Regions from separate parts of the Thermoanaerobacter uzonensis DSM 18761 genome, predicted to be linked through region 2. Evidence: riboswitches for the same ligand, from Rfam matches in the RefSeq annotation. Region 2 holds a riboswitch; the other holds the start of a gene.
The links. A riboswitch is a leader RNA that binds a small molecule or an ion and turns the genes downstream of it on or off. The one in region 2 is predicted to bind FMN.
Positions count from the first base shown of each region.

Region 1: another riboswitch for FMN. It lies ahead of BUB32_RS02510 (ECF transporter S component); the one in region 2 lies ahead of ribD (bifunctional diaminohydroxyphosphoribosylaminopyrimidine deaminase/5-amino-6-(5-phosphoribosylamino)uracil reductase RibD).

Region 1 is NZ_FQUR01000007.1:161,257-169,038, reverse strand. Features, by position in the region: gene BUB32_RS02540 (ABC-F family ATP-binding cassette domain-containing protein) at 1-702, shown strand, start outside; gene BUB32_RS02535 (D-2-hydroxyacid dehydrogenase) at 712-1,662, opposite strand; gene tsaD (tRNA (adenosine(37)-N6)-threonylcarbamoyltransferase complex transferase subunit TsaD) at 1,836-2,858, opposite strand; gene rimI (ribosomal protein S18-alanine N-acetyltransferase) at 2,872-3,318, opposite strand; gene tsaB (tRNA (adenosine(37)-N6)-threonylcarbamoyltransferase complex dimerization subunit type 1 TsaB) at 3,322-4,014, opposite strand; gene tsaE (tRNA (adenosine(37)-N6)-threonylcarbamoyltransferase complex ATPase subunit type 1 TsaE) at 4,014-4,472, opposite strand; gene BUB32_RS02510 (ECF transporter S component) at 4,565-5,149, opposite strand; FMN riboswitch at 5,242-5,360, opposite strand; gene arcC (carbamate kinase) at 5,445-6,386, opposite strand; gene argF (ornithine carbamoyltransferase) at 6,410-7,351, opposite strand; gene arcA (arginine deiminase) at 7,419-7,782, opposite strand, start outside.
Region 2 is NZ_FQUR01000013.1:59,022-66,803, reverse strand. Features, by position in the region: gene BUB32_RS12975 (hypothetical protein) at 1-27, shown strand, start outside; gene ytvI (sporulation integral membrane protein YtvI) at 131-1,195, shown strand; gene ribH (6,7-dimethyl-8-ribityllumazine synthase) at 1,214-1,678, opposite strand; gene BUB32_RS08580 (bifunctional 3,4-dihydroxy-2-butanone-4-phosphate synthase/GTP cyclohydrolase II) at 1,708-2,898, opposite strand; gene BUB32_RS08575 (riboflavin synthase) at 2,936-3,559, opposite strand; gene ribD (bifunctional diaminohydroxyphosphoribosylaminopyrimidine deaminase/5-amino-6-(5-phosphoribosylamino)uracil reductase RibD) at 3,570-4,652, opposite strand; FMN riboswitch at 4,737-4,851, opposite strand; gene ilvB (biosynthetic-type acetolactate synthase large subunit) at 4,849-6,513, opposite strand; gene ilvD (dihydroxy-acid dehydratase) at 6,510-7,782, opposite strand, start outside.

The DNA.
Region 1 (7,782 bases), on a different contig from region 2:
GAATTTAAAAGTTTAAATGCTAAAAAAACAGTCATTGATGAAATATGGGATGAAAATCCATATCTTACTCAAACAGAAGTGAGGACACTATTAGCTTCTTTTCTTTTTAAAGAAGAAGATGTCTTTAAAACTATCTCTACACTAAGTGGTGGTGAAAAGGCAAGACTTTCATTGCTAAAGCTCATCCTTTCAAAAGCAAATTTTCTGCTTATGGATGAGCCAACTAACCATTTAGATTTAAAAGCAAAAGAAGTATTAGAAGAAGCTTTGTTAGATTACACTGGAACTTTATTATTTGTCTCCCATGACAGATATTTTATAGACAAAATTGCTACCAAAGTAATGATTTTGACACCTCAAGGAGTAGAAGTATACTTAGGTAATTACAGTTATTATATAGAAAAGAAAAACCAGCTTAATGAAAAGCAAGAAGAAACAATCAAAAAGACAAAAACCCAGATAAAAAACGAAAGGTATAAAGAAAGATTGGCTAAACTTAAGTTAAAGCAGCAAAAAGAATATCTAAAAAGCCTTGAAAATTCAATTTATCAAGCTGAAGAAAGAATAAAATATTTAGAAGAAAAAATGTGTGATGATAAAATTTATAAAACAGGAGAAATTGTAGAAATACAAAAAGAATACAACGCCCTTAAAAGCAAATTGGAAGAAATGTATGAAGAATGGGAAAATTTAAGCGGGTAAAAACCCGCTTTAGTATCCTTTATCTAAATTTACAATATTTCTCAAAGTTCTTCCTTCCTTATAAGCATCCAAATTTTCTTTCAATATTTCCATCGCTCTTTGCATATATAAAGGCGTAACCCCTGCCATGTGAGGAGTAATTATCACATTTTCCATATCCCAAAAAGGGCTGTCTTCTCTTAAAGGCTCTTCTTCAAAAACATCTAATGCAGCCCCTTTTATCACTTTATTATTAATGGCATTTAGCAAAGCTTTTTCATCCACTACTTTCCCTCTTCCAACATTTATAAAGTAACTGCTATTTTTCATCCTACTAAATACGGTTTCTCCTATCAAATGGTAAGTGTCTTTAGTCAAAGGAAGTATAGATATCACATAATCGGCAAACGACAATACATCACAGTCTTCAATAGAAGTAAACATTTTTTCAACATATAAAGAAGGCTTACCCGAGCTTCTTATACCGTAGACCTTCATACCAAATTCTTTTAAAAGTCTTGCAATTTCCTCCCCTATACTTCCTACTCCTATTATCAAAGCAGTCTTACCTGTAAGTTCTGAAACCCTAACAGACCTATCCCACACCTTTTTTATCTGATTTCTTAAAAAGGTATTTAAGCTTCTTTCAAACATAAGCATATAACCTATAACCTGTTGTGAAATTTGATATTTGTGTACGTCTCTAGAATTAGTAACTAATACCTTCATTTCTTTGAGTTTTTCAAAGGGAAGAGTATCTGCTCCCGCACTCAAAAGATGAATCCATTTAAGGTTTGAAGCCTTGTCCACAATATTGGGATAAAACGCAAAATCAAAGCTTATGATAATTTCTGTGTCTTTTACATACTTAGAAGCCTCTTCCTCATTTTGAACGTAAAGAACCTCATATTCCTCCATTCGTTCCTTAATTTCTTTTATGTAGGTTTCATTTAATTTTGTGAAAAGCAAAATATTCTTCATAATAAAACCCCCTAAGGTTTAATAAAAGTTTTATTTATTTTTAATAAACTTTCTTTCTATTTCATCCCAGTAAATACAATGAAATATATTTAAGCACAATATCCACAGAGTTATCCACAGACCCTAAAAGGCATGACATCGTAAACTTCGACATATTTCCACATATTTAACAATCAAAGTTTTTCCCCAATCTTTAAATAAGGAATAGCATTTAAATCCAGGCCAGAGGTTTTCCCTTTCATAAAGTCATAATAGGCAGCAGCAGCTATCATTGCGCCATTGTCTGTACAATAAATTTTATCAGGATAATGGATTCTTATTCCAATTTTTTTTGCTTCTTCTTCTAATTGCTCTCTCAAAAAACTATTAGAAGCCACTCCTCCTGCTATAGAAATTTTATCAATATTTTTCATCTTTGCCGCATCAATTAATTTTTTCACCAACACCTCCACCACATTTCTTTGAAAACTAGCCGCCACATCGTAAATATTCACCTCTTCTCCTTTTTGCTTTTGCCTGTTTAAATAGTTTAAAACTGCTGTTTTAAGCCCACTAAAACTAAAATCAAAATTTCCTTCCTCCATAAAAGATTTGGGAAACTCAATAGCTTCCATATTCCCCAGCTTTGCAGCCTTTTCAATAGCAGGTCCTCCAGGGTATCCCAAGCCCAAAGCTCTTGCTACTTTGTCAAAGGCTTCCCCTGCTGCATCGTCCATTGTCTGTCCAATTACTTCGTACTCTCCATAATTTTTTACAAAAACAATGTGGCTATGTCCCCCGGAAGCCACAAGACAAATAAAAGGAGGAGCAAAATCACCCCCTAAGTAATTTGCAGCTATGTGAGCTTCTATATGATTTACTCCTACAAAAGGCTTATTTTTTGCATAGGCTAAAGCTTTACCATATGACAAGCCAACTAAAAGAGCACCTACTAATCCTGGTCCATATGTAGCCGCAATTACATCTATTTCATCAAGACTTAGCTGGGCTTTTTCTAATGCTTCTGCCACTACGAAAGATATTACTTCAATATGCTTTCTTGAAGCTATTTCTGGCACTACCCCACCATATTTTTTGTGAATCTCTATTTGAGAATATATTACGTTCGACAATACTTCTTTGCCGTTTTTTACAACTCCGGCAGCTGTTTCATCGCAGGAAGATTCTATCCCTAAAATAATTATATCTTTCTCCATTATTTCACCACCATCACAAGTCGTATTTCCACATTATAATTGCATCCTCATTATTATCTTGATAATAGCCTTTTCTTCTACCTAATGGTCTAAAGCCATATTTTGCATACAAATGTTGCGCTGTTATATTTGATTCTCTCACCTCTAATGTCATGGCGGTTATTCCATTTTTCTTAGCAAGGTCAATTAAATCTTCCATAATTTTACTTCCAATTCCTTTAGACCTGTAGTCCGGATGAACTGCTATATTGGTTATATGCCCTTCATCTGCAACCACCCAAAATCCTCCATAACCCACAATTTTGTTGTCAACTTCCGCCACTATATACTTAGCACAGCTGTTCTTTGTAACTTCACTTATAAAAGCTTCTTTAGACCAAGGAGTGCTAAAGCTTAACTTTTCAATTTCTAAGACCTCTTCCACATCTTCTTTCCTCATAGGCCTTATAATAACATCCATTAATTAACTCCCCTCACCACTTAAACGAATTTCAGCAGCCGATTTCCTTATATACATCGGCTTGAAATCAAAGTAACTAACTACTTCACCTTTTTTTATCTTTTGAATAGCAATCTCTCCTATGGAAGCTGCTCTTGCCATGTTATCCTTATCCTTTGCAAATAAAGCTTTGTCTCTTATCATCTCTTGTAATTTATCTTTATAGGAATAAACCCCCTCTCCTACGAACAGCACTTTGTCAGAATAATTGCTTATCAACTTCGTAATTTCCTCTAGAGAATACACCCCAGCATCTATTAAAACCTCAAAATTGACACCTTTTATTAGCATTCCATAAACATTTTCATTTAAAGCATCTATAACAGGGCATATAAGTCCTTCAAATTCACTGACATTATATGCAAGAGCTAAAAGAGAAGATACTCCTACAATAGGGATGTTAAGAGCATGAGCCAGACCCTTTGCAGTGGCAGCACCGATTCTAAGCCCTGTAAAAGAGCCCGGACCTTCTGAAACAGCCACATGAGTTATTTGATTTATTGGTACTTCACATTTTTTAAGCAGTTCATCTATCATAGGCATTAAAATTACTGAATGCCTTAGATAATTTATAGAGTATTCTCCTATTATCCCCTTTTCATCTACTAATGCAACAGTAGCAGTTTTAGAAGAAGAATCTATTGCCAAAATTTTCATTATCCCATCTCCTTTAAAAGCTCCTCATATCGTCTCCCAAAATCTTTAAATAAAATAACTCTTTCATCTTCTTTTTCTCCTTTTTGAATTACTACTTCTAACCTTTCGTTCGGAAGTAAAGGTCCTAACCTTTCAGGCCATTCAATTGCACAAACTCCTTCGTCATAAAAATATTCCTCATAACCTATGTCATAAAGAGCCGTATAATCATCTAACCTATATAAATCAAAATGATAGAGGGGAATCCTTCCTCTATGTTCATTGACTAAAGTAAAAGTCGGGCTGGTAATTGGCTCATTTGTTTCTAACCCCTTTGCAATTCCTTTTGTAAAGACAGTTTTGCCACTTCCCAGCTCACCATATAAAAGAATTATATCTCCACTCCTTAACAGCCTTCCTAATTTTTCTCCTAAAGCAATGGTCTCATCTCTATTTTTGCAAATATAAGTCTTTTTCACTAAGTCTCACCCCACTTATTATAACTTTATTATATACTATCTTTTAACAAATTAAAAATAAAAATAATCCCCAGCATATGCTAGGGATCTAATTAATTCTTTAAAAAAGGTGAAAGCTTTTTGTATACCAGCAAGGTAATTACTGACAATACAATTCCTTTTAACACATTAAAAGGAAATATTCCGTATGATATAAGAGTTTTTACATTCACTATATTTTTATTCGCTGCTCTACTCATATTAATTATGGCATCCATAGGCCATCCCATAACTTTTTGGTACAAAGGCAGAAAAACATAATAATTCAAAAGTGAAGCAGTAAAAGCCATCACTACTGTAGCAATTGCCATAGAGATAAGGGCATTTTTTCGCGTCTTATTAAATTGATATATAATCCCTGCAATATAAACAAATATAGAACCTATAGCAAAGTTGGCAATTTCCCCAATACCACCCGACTGAGTTATAGTAGCATGGATTAAGTTTTTAATAAGCTCTACCATTACACCATATAAAGGTCCAATAGCAAAAGAAGCAATTAATGCAGGTACGTCACTAAAGTCAAGTTTTAAAAAGCCAGGAAATAATGGTACCTGAAATTCTAAATACATAAGTATAAAAGCTGTTGCAGAAAGAAAACCTACTTTTACTATGGCTTGTGTTTTAGTCTTTTCCACAATCCATCCCTCCAATTTTATTTACTAAAAAAATCCTGAAGATAAATCTTCAGGATTTTTTGTGATTTGTTTCACAAAAATAGGCACAAAAAGAAAATCTTCTCCCCTCCAGACTTTCACTGTCGGCTTTGGAATTTCACCAAATCGACCGCATGCGCGGCTCGCGGGCTATACCGCCGGTCGGGAATTTCACCCTGCCCCGAAGATTTACCTTCGTCTTATTCAATTTTAATTTTATTTTCTCATTTTTATATATCTTTGTCAATAGTTTTTGTGAAAAATTTTTAATTTATTTTCATAAGGTTATAACTGTGCCTGCTTTTCCCTCTAAAGCTTCTAATGCTTTGCCTAAAGAAGTAATTATAGCTCGCCTTCCTACTTTTGACTTTGCAAACCTCACTGCTGCTTTAACTTTTGGAAACATACTGCCTGGTGCAAAATGGCCTTCTTCCATGTATTTTATTGCCTCTTCCACTGTCATTTTGTCAAGAAACTTTTGATTTGGTTTGTTGTAATTTATTGCCACCTTTTCAACTGCTGTAAGAATCAATAAAACATCTGCATCAATGTCTTCCGCCAACTTTTCAGAAGCCAAATCTTTGTCTATTACGGCAGCTACTCCTTTTAAATTGCCATTTTCTTTAATAACAGGAATTCCTCCTCCCCCAACTGTTATTACTATTACCCCATTTTTTTCAAGTAACTTTATCGTATTAAGCTCTACTATTTCTTTGGGGTCAGGGGAGGGAACAACTCTTCTATACCCTCTTCCACTGTCTTCCACCATTTCATAACCTTTTTCTTTTATTAAAACTTCGGCCTCCTCTTTTGTATAAAAAGGTCCTATCGGTTTTGTGGGTTTCCCAAAAGCAGGATCATTTTTATCCACTACAACCTGTGTTATGATAGTTGCTACTTCTTTTCTGATATTTCTTTCCTTCAAAACTTCTCTTAATGCTTGTTGAACCATATATCCTATCATACCCTGACTCTCTGCCCCACACACATCAAAAGGCATTGCAGGGACAATCTTTGATGCAACTTCATTTTGAATGACTATATTCCCCACCTGCGGACCATTGCCATGAGTAATTACTACAGAATAACCTTTTTCAATTATGTCCGCCAGATATCCCGCTGTCCTCTTTACTACTTCCATCTGCGCCTCTGCAGTAGGAGGCGTATTTACGTCCTGCAGGGCGTTCCCTCCTAAAGCAATAACAACTTTTCCCTTCATAACGTCCTCCCCTGTAACCAATTTTAAAGAAGAGTAGCAATCATTACAGCTTTAATTGTATGTTTTCTATTTTCCGCTTGGTCCCACACTCTTGATTGTTTTCCTTCTATAACATCAAAAGTAACTTCTTGTCCTTTTACTGCAGGCAAGCAATGTAAAAATATAGTATCTTCTCTTCCTGTCTTTTTCATCATTTCCTCATTCACCTGGAAAGGTCTCAAAAGAGCTTCCCTCTCTGTAGCCTTTGCTTCTTCTCCCATTGACGCCCACACATCGGTGTAAATAGCATCTGCACCTTCAAGGCCCTCTCCTAGCACACTAGTAAGTTCAAAAGTTCCTCCATTTTCAGCTGCCATTTGCTTGATTTCATCTATGAACTCTTGTGAAGGCCACAATTCTTTTGGAGAATTAATCACATAATGCATCCCCATCTTAGCGCAGCCTACCGCTAGAGTATTTGCCATATTGTTCCTTCCGTCCCCTACAAATACAAGCTTTCTTCCTTTTAAACTCCCAAATTCTTCTTCTATTGTCATAAGGTCAGCCAAAACTTGAGTTGGATGATATTCGTCAGTTAAGCCATTGTACACAGGCACACCTGCATATTTTGCCAAAATTTCCACGGTTTCTTGTTTGAAGCCTCTAAACTCTATTGCATCAAACATCCTTCCCAAAACTCTTGCAGTATCCTCTATTGATTCTTTGGCTCCCAATTGAATATCATCTGTTGATAAAAATACTGGGTGCCCTCCTTCTTCACCAAAAGCAGTTTCAAAAGCGCATCTCGTTCTTGTGGACCTCTTTTCAAAAATGAGAGCAATAGTCTTACCTAAAAATCTTTGATGTACAACCCCTGCTTTTCTCTCTGCTTTTACTTGTTTAGCAATGTCTAAAATATATCGTATTTCCTGAGGGGTATAATCTTTTAAAGTTAATAAGCTCCTGCCCTTTAAATTAAATGCCATAGTCATCCTCCTTTTAGCAATTTTACTTAATTAATTTTATATTATCTTACCCCATTAGTCAAAAGGTTTATATATCTTCTCTCTTTAAAGGCATCGACATACATCTTGGACCACCGCGTCCCCTCACTAATTCAGAGCCTTCAATTTCAATAACTTTTATTCCATGATTTACTAAGGTGGTGTTGGTTATCTCATTTCTGTTATATGCCATTACAATTCCTGGAGCAATGGCCAAGGTATTTGTACTGTCATTCCACTGTTCTCTTGCTCCTGTTATCTCATCACCTCCTCCACTTTCAATTAAGCTGACTTTATCAAGGTCCAAGGAAGTCTCTAAAACTTTTGTAAAGTCTTCTTCTACCTTAACTTTAATTGATCCCTTTTCTCCCCTTGTAATCCTATAAACCTTTAATTTTTCCTTTATACCAGGA
Region 2 (7,782 bases):
ATAGCAAAAATAAAAACCGCCCTTTGAAAAATCCGTTTCGGCGGATTTTTTTATTACAGACAACAATTACTCTTAATGATAGACTTTTATCAATTCTCATATTATAATAAAAAGGAAGGAGGTCAAAACGGTGAATAATTTTCTATTGAGATACGGTGATATAATAAAAAAAACACTACTCATTGTTGCTGTCTTTATTATATTTTACTTGGTCATATTTAAAATTATTCCTTTCTTGATGCCATTTGTAGTTGCTTTGCTTTTTGCTGTAATAATTGATCCTGGTGTAAATTTCTTGGAAAAAAAATTAAAGGTGCCAAGAGGATTAGCATCTTTTTTATTACTTTTATTGTTAATTGGTATAATAAGTTCTTTAATTGCTCTTGCAATAACACAATTGGTTTATGAACTAAATACTTTAGCTGATATAGCTACCCATCATACAGAAAATATAAATAACTATGTTTTAAACCTAATTGAAAGAATAAAATTATATTATGTGACTCTTCCTCCTGATATTACATCGTTTATTGAAGGTGAAATACAAACAATTGCAAATAATATTTCAGCTCTAGCTAAACAAATTGCTACATGGCTTTTGACTCTTGCTACTAAATTACCCAATTTTCTCTTTATGACTTTAATCTCTTTTGTATCTGCTTTTTTTATGAGTAAAGACAAGTATATAATATTAGACTTTATAAAAAGGCAGTTTCCTTCACAATGGTCAATGCACGCTAAGAATATTCAAATAGACCTTTTTAGAACAATGTTTGGATATCTTAAAGCCACTTTTATTGTTTTATTTATGATTTTTGTGGAAGCTTCTATAGGTCTTGCTATCATAGGTATTAAATACTATCTCCTTTTAGGACTTTTAGTAAGTTTAGCAGACCTTCTCCCTGCATTAGGGTCCGGTTTTGTACTCATTCCGTGGGCTATATACCATATAATTACAAAAAATTACATGATAGGAATATATCTTTTGATATTGTATGGATTTATAACAGTTGTGAGACAAATAGTAGAACCAAAAATATTAGGATATACAATAGGATTGCACCCTCTCGTGATACTTCTTTCTATGTTTATAGGTGCAAAACTTTTTGGTTTTACAGGGTTTATCATGGGGCCTGTATTTGTGGTAGTATTTAAAGCTCTTCAAAAAGCAGAAATTATCCCTCCTTGGAAATAAAAGATGGGCTTTTTGCCCTTATTTTATTTCCTCCATTAGATTTGCCATCTCTATTGCAGTAACAGCTGCCTCAAAACCTTTATTGCCACTCTTTGTTCCTGCCCTTACAATAGCTTGCTCAATTGTATCTGTGGTAAGAACACCGAATATAACTGGAACTTCTGTATCAAGAGATATTTTTGCAATACCTTTTGATACCTCATTTGCAACGTAATCAAAATGGGGTGTTTCTCCTCTTATTACTGCTCCAAGTGCAATTACTGCATTATACCTTTTAGATTCAGCCATTTTTTTAGCTATAAGTGGTATTTCAAATGCTCCAGGTACCCACGCAATTTCAATATCCTCATTTAAAGCACCATGCCTTTTTAAGGCATCAAGTGCCCCTTCGAGAAGTTTTCCCGTTATAAATTCATTGAATCTGCTTACCACAATTCCAAATTTCTTTCCTTCTGCTATAAGTTTTCCTTCATATATTTTCATAAACTATACACTCTCCTTTTTGTGGTATTTCACACTTCCAAAATTAGATGTCCCATTTTTTCCTTTTTTGTTTTGAGGTATTTTTCATTATAATGATTTGGACAAATTTCTATAGAAACCCTTTCTACAACATCAAGACCATACTCTGATAATTCCATAATTTTTTGTGGATTATTTGTCATAATCCTTATCTTTTTAACTCTTATATCTTTCAAAATCTGTGCAGCTATACTGTATTTTCTTAAATCGGGTGGAAAGCCAAGCTTAATATTCGCTTCAACAGTATCAAATCCTTGATCCTGCAGATGATACGCTTTAATCTTGTTTAAAAGTCCTATGCCCCTTCCTTCCTGCCTCAAATAAACTAGTACCCCTCCTTCCTGTCCTATTCTTTCCATTGCCGCATGAAGCTGGTCACCACAGTCACATCTTAACGACCCCAATATATCCCCCGTCAGGCACTCTGAATGTATCCTCACAAGTACAGGGTCCCTATTTATGTCTCCTTTAATCAGAGCTACATGCTGTTTTCCTGTTAATATTTCTTCATACCCGACAATTTCAAAATTCCCATATTTTGTTGGAAGTTTCGCCTGTGCTACCCTTCTCACAAGTATTTCATTTTTCATTCTGTACTTTATCAAATCTTCAATAGATATGATTCTTAATCCAAATTTTTTTGCAAACTCCAAAAGGTCATGTAATCTTGCCATATTCCCATCGTCTTTTATGATTTCGCATATTACTCCAGCAGGTTTGAGTCCCGCAAGAACTGCAAGGTCTACAGCCGCTTCTGTATGTCCTGCTCTTACTAAGACACCACCATCTTTTGCTCTTAAAGGAAAGATATGTCCCGGCTTTGTAAAATCTTCTGGCTTTGAATTATTATCTACTAATTTCTTCACCGTCAGTGCTCTTTCAAATGCAGAAATACCAGTGGTACATTCTTTATAATCTACAGATACAGTAAAAGCAGTTTCTTTATGGTCAGTGTTATTCTCAACCATTTGGTAAATGCCAAGCTCATTAAGTCTCTTTTCTGTCATTGGAACACATACAAGACCCCGTCCATATTTTATCATAAAATTAATGTGTTCTCCTGTAACTTTTTCTGCTGCCATAACTAAGTCGCCTTCATTTTCCCTATTTTCATCATCTACCACAATAATCATTTTCCCTTGCTTTATATCTTCTATTGCATCTTCTATCCTATCAAACATCGGTCTTTCCCCCTTAACTTAGAGAAGTCATCCACATCTATATAAATCCATTTTCTTTTAATAAATCTTTTATATCCTTTTTTCCTATTAGTTTTTCTACATATTTAGAAAGTATATCAACTTCGATATTTACACTATCTCCTACCCTTTTATAACCCAATGTGGTCTTAAGCATTGTATGTGGAATAACTGAAATAGCAAAAGAATCATATCCATCCTCAACAACCGTTAAACTTATACCATCAACCGCAATACTTCCCTTCCGCACAATGTATTTTGCAAATTTCTCATTTATAGCTATCTTAAATATAAAAGCATTTTTTTCCTGCCTTTTGTCTATGATTTTTCCAACGCAATCTATATGACCAGTTACGATATGCCCACCCATTCTCCTTCCAACTTGAAGTGCTCTTTCAAGATTGACAATGCTTCCAATTTTTAAATCTTTTAAATTGCTTGCTCTCATGGTTTCAGGCATAACGTCAGCTGCAAAACTTTCGTTTGACATATTAGTAACAGTTAAACATACACCGTTAACTGCTATACTATCACCTATTTTTGTTCCCTCAAGGACTTTGCTACATTTAATAACAATTTTTGTAAAAGTACCATGTATAATATTTTTAACAGTTCCTGTTTCTTCTATAATTCCAGTAAACATCCGCCATAACCTACTTTCTTACATATGCTGTTATTAGTATATCATCATCTATTCTATCAATCTCCACATCTTTTAATTCTATTGAATTTCCTATATCCGAAAAACCTGTACCTTCTACAGGTGTTAAAGCATTTTTCCCTCCTATTATTCTAGGTGATATAAAAAACATAACTTTATCAACAATTCCCTCTTTAAATAAAGACCAATTTAATGTCCCACCGCCTTCAATCAATACACTATCAATCCCCCTCTCTCCAAGTTTTATCATTAGCTCTTTTAAAGGTACTTTTCCACTGTCGTTCTTTAATATAATAACTTCAATATCCATATCTTCAAGCTTCTTTCTCACATTGTTTAGCATAAGTTCTGTTGTAGCAATTATCGTTTTTGCCGTTTTGTCTCTTATTACATTTGAGTCAAGTGGAATTCTACCTCTACTATCCACAATAATCCTTACAGGATTTTTATACCCCTCCAACCTTGTTGTAAGCATTGGGTTATCCTTAATTACTGTATTTATCCCAACCATAATCGCGGATACACGTCCTCTTATTTTATGAGCAAATTTTCTTGATTTCTCATTTGTAATCCATTTAGAAATTCCATTATAACAAGCAATCTTACCATCAATACTCATAGCAGATTTTAATATCACAAAGGGAAATTTTGTCGTAATATATTTAACAAATATTTCGTTGAGTTTCCTCGCTTCTTTCTCCATCATCCCCACATGTACTTCTATTCCCGCCTCTTTTAACCTTTTTATACCATTTCCGCTAACTTTAGGATTTGGGTCTTCCATCGCTATATACACTCTCTTAATGCCAGATTTAATTATTTCTTCAACACAAGGTGGTGTTTTGCCATAATGGCTGCAAGGTTCAAGTGTTACAAACATAGTAGAACCTTTGACATCTTCAACTGCATTTTTTAATGCATTTACTTCAGCATGGGGACCTCCAAAATATTCATGATAACCCTCACCTACTATTTTTCCATTTTTAACTATTACAGCACCCACAAGTGGATTAGGGTTTGTGTATCCCCATCCTTTTTCAGCCAGTTTTAAAGCCCTTTTCATATATTCTTCCAATTTAATCCCTCCTATACTAAAAAATCCTGAAGGTTAAACCTTCAGGGTTAAAAAAACCCCAGAGAATATATTCCCTGGGGAATATTTCTCCTTCTCCCATCCAGACTTTAACTGTCGGCCTCGGAATTTCACCGAGTCTGCCAAAAGGCTCGCGGGCTATACCGCCGGTACGGAATTTCACCGATCCCCGAAGGTTTTATCCAATTGTATTTTCAACAGTACCACCTGCAGGAATAAAAGGAAGCACCATTTCATCTTTATCTATAATACATTCTATCATAAAAGGTCTATTTTCGCTATAGGCTTTTCTAAAAGCTTTTTCGAATTCTTCCTTTGTTGTAATTCTTATTCCTTCTACTCCAAAGTCATTTGCAAGCTTAGCAAAATTCAAATTTGCATTCAAATCTGTGTGAGAAAATCTCTTGTCATACAAAAGATTTTGCCACTGTCTTACCATTCCTAAAGTTTGGTTGTTGAGTAGTACCGTTATAACCGGAATATTATATACAGCAGCTGTTTCTAAGGCATGTATATTCATTCTTAAACTTCCATCACCTGCAATGTTTACAACTCTTTTATCTGGCTTTCCCACTTGTGCACCTATTGCAGCAGGAAGCCCAAAGCCCATTGTCCCTAGTCCTCCTGAGGTAACAAAAGTCCTGGGCTGTTTAAATTTATAATACTGCGCAGCCCACATTTGATTTTGTCCCACTTCAGTGGCTATTATAAGGTCATCGTTTGAAAGCTGTTGAATTTTTTCTACTATCCACTGAGGCCTCAAAACTTCATCGTTTTTATACTTTAATCCGTGCTTTTCTCTCAAGAAAGAAATTTCCTCTAACCATTCTTTTCTCTCAATGAATGGAAGTTTATTCGTTAAAAGTTTCAATACTTCTTTTACTTTGCCTATAACTGCTACCTCCACTTCCACGTTTTTCCCTAATTCTGCAGGGTCAATATCAATATGGATTATTTTAGCATTTGGAGCAAGTCCTCCTGCTTTGCCAGCGACTCTGTCGCTAAATCTTGTCCCTATTGCTATCACAAGGTCTGATTTATACACAGCCAAATTTGCAAATCTGCTTCCATGCATGCCAATAAGACCTAATGACAAAGGATGGTCTTCTGGAAAGCATCCTAACCCCATTAAAGAAGTAGCAACAGGTATATTGGTCTTCTCTGCAAATTCTATAAGTTCCTCTGATGCTTCTCCCCAAATCACTCCTCCTCCTGCAAATATTACAGGTTTTCTACTTTTCAAAATGAATTCAATGGCTTTGTCTAACTCTTTTTGCGAAACTATTCCATTGACATTGCTTTTTATATTAATACTATCTCCCATTTCCTTAACATATTCTATATCAGCATTCTGTATATCTTTTGGAATATCAACTAACACAGGACCAGGCCTTCCACTTTTGGCTATTGCAAATGCCTGCCTTATTGTATCTGCTAATTTATCAGGAGACTTTACAATAAAGTTGTGTTTAGTTATAGGCATGGTAATTCCTGTTATGTCAACCTCTTGAAAAGCGTCCTTTCCTATAAGATTTGTAGGAACCTGTCCTGTTATCGCCACAACAGGTACTGAATCCATATAAGCATTAGCTATACCCGTTACAAGATTGGTAGAACCGGGGCCAGAGGTAGCAAAGCAAACCCCAACTCTTCCCGTAACTCTTGCGTAACCATCTGCCATATGAGCTGCCATTTGCTCGTGAGTAGCTAAAATATGCCTTATATCAGAGTCATAAAGAGCATCATAAATGGGAATAACTGCTCCTCCTGGTATGCCAAATATAGTATCAACGCCCATCTCTTTTAAAACTTCTATAACTACTTGCGCTCCTTTTAACTTCATATACCTCCCCCCTTAAAAACCGCACCTGTATTTGCAGAAGTCACCTGTTCTGCATATCTTGCCATATAACCATTTTTTATCTTTAGTTCAGGCCTTACCCATCTTTTCATTCTTTCTTTAATCTCCTCATCAGTTAATTTCACATTAATTTTTCTTGCGGGAATATCAATTTCAATAATATCCCCATCTTCAATAATCGCTATTTCTCCTCCTTCCATAGCTTCCGGAGAGACATGTCCTATGGAAGCTCCTCTTGTTGCACCTGAAAATCTACCGTCTGTTATAAGAGCGACCTCTTTGTCAAGTCCCATACCCGCAAGAGCTGAAGTAGGACTTAACATTTCTCTCATTCCCGGCCCACCTTTTGGACCTTCGTATCTTATTACTACCACATCGCCTTTTTGTATTTTTCCTCCATATATTGCAGCTATGGCTTCTTCTTCAGAATTAAATACCTTTGCTGGTCCTTCATGTCTTAACATCTCTTTTGCGACAGCAGATGCTTTTACAACAGCTCCTTCTCTTGCAATGTTCCCGTACAGTATCGCAAGACCTCCAGTACTGCTGTAAGGGTTGTCTATTGGCCTTATCACATCATGATTTAAAACTTTAGCGTCTTTTATATTCTCTCCTAATGTCTTTCCTGTAACTGTTAATGCTTCAATATTTATAAGATTAGCTTTCGTCAGCTCTTTTAAAACAGCTGAAATTCCGCCTGCAAAATAAAGGTCCTCTATGTGGTATTTCCCTGCAGGACTTAATTTACATAAATTAGGTACTCTTGCACTAATCTCATTAATCTCATTTAAAGGTATATCTACGCCTGCCTCATGAGCTATAGCTTTTAAGTGCAATACTGTATTTGTAGAACCACCTAAAGCCATGTCTATACTAAAGGCGTTTATAAATGCCTCTTTTGTAAGTATATTGGAAGGCTTAATTCCTCTCTCTACAAGCTCCATGATTTTTATTCCAGCTTGTTTTGCAAGTCTTATCCTTTCAGAATAAACAGCTGGAATTGTGCCATTTCCTGGAAGTCCAATTCCTAAAGCTTCTGTCAAGCAATTCATAGTATTTGCGGTAAACATACCAGAGCAGGAACCACAGGTAGGGCAAGCGTTAAGCTCTATTCTGTAGAGGTCTTCCTCAGTGATTTTACCAACCTTGTGAGCCCCTACCGCTTCAAAAACACTGCTCAAATCACAGGTATCTCCATTACACTTTCCTGCAAGCATTGGGCCTCCGCTTACAACTATTGCAGGAATATTA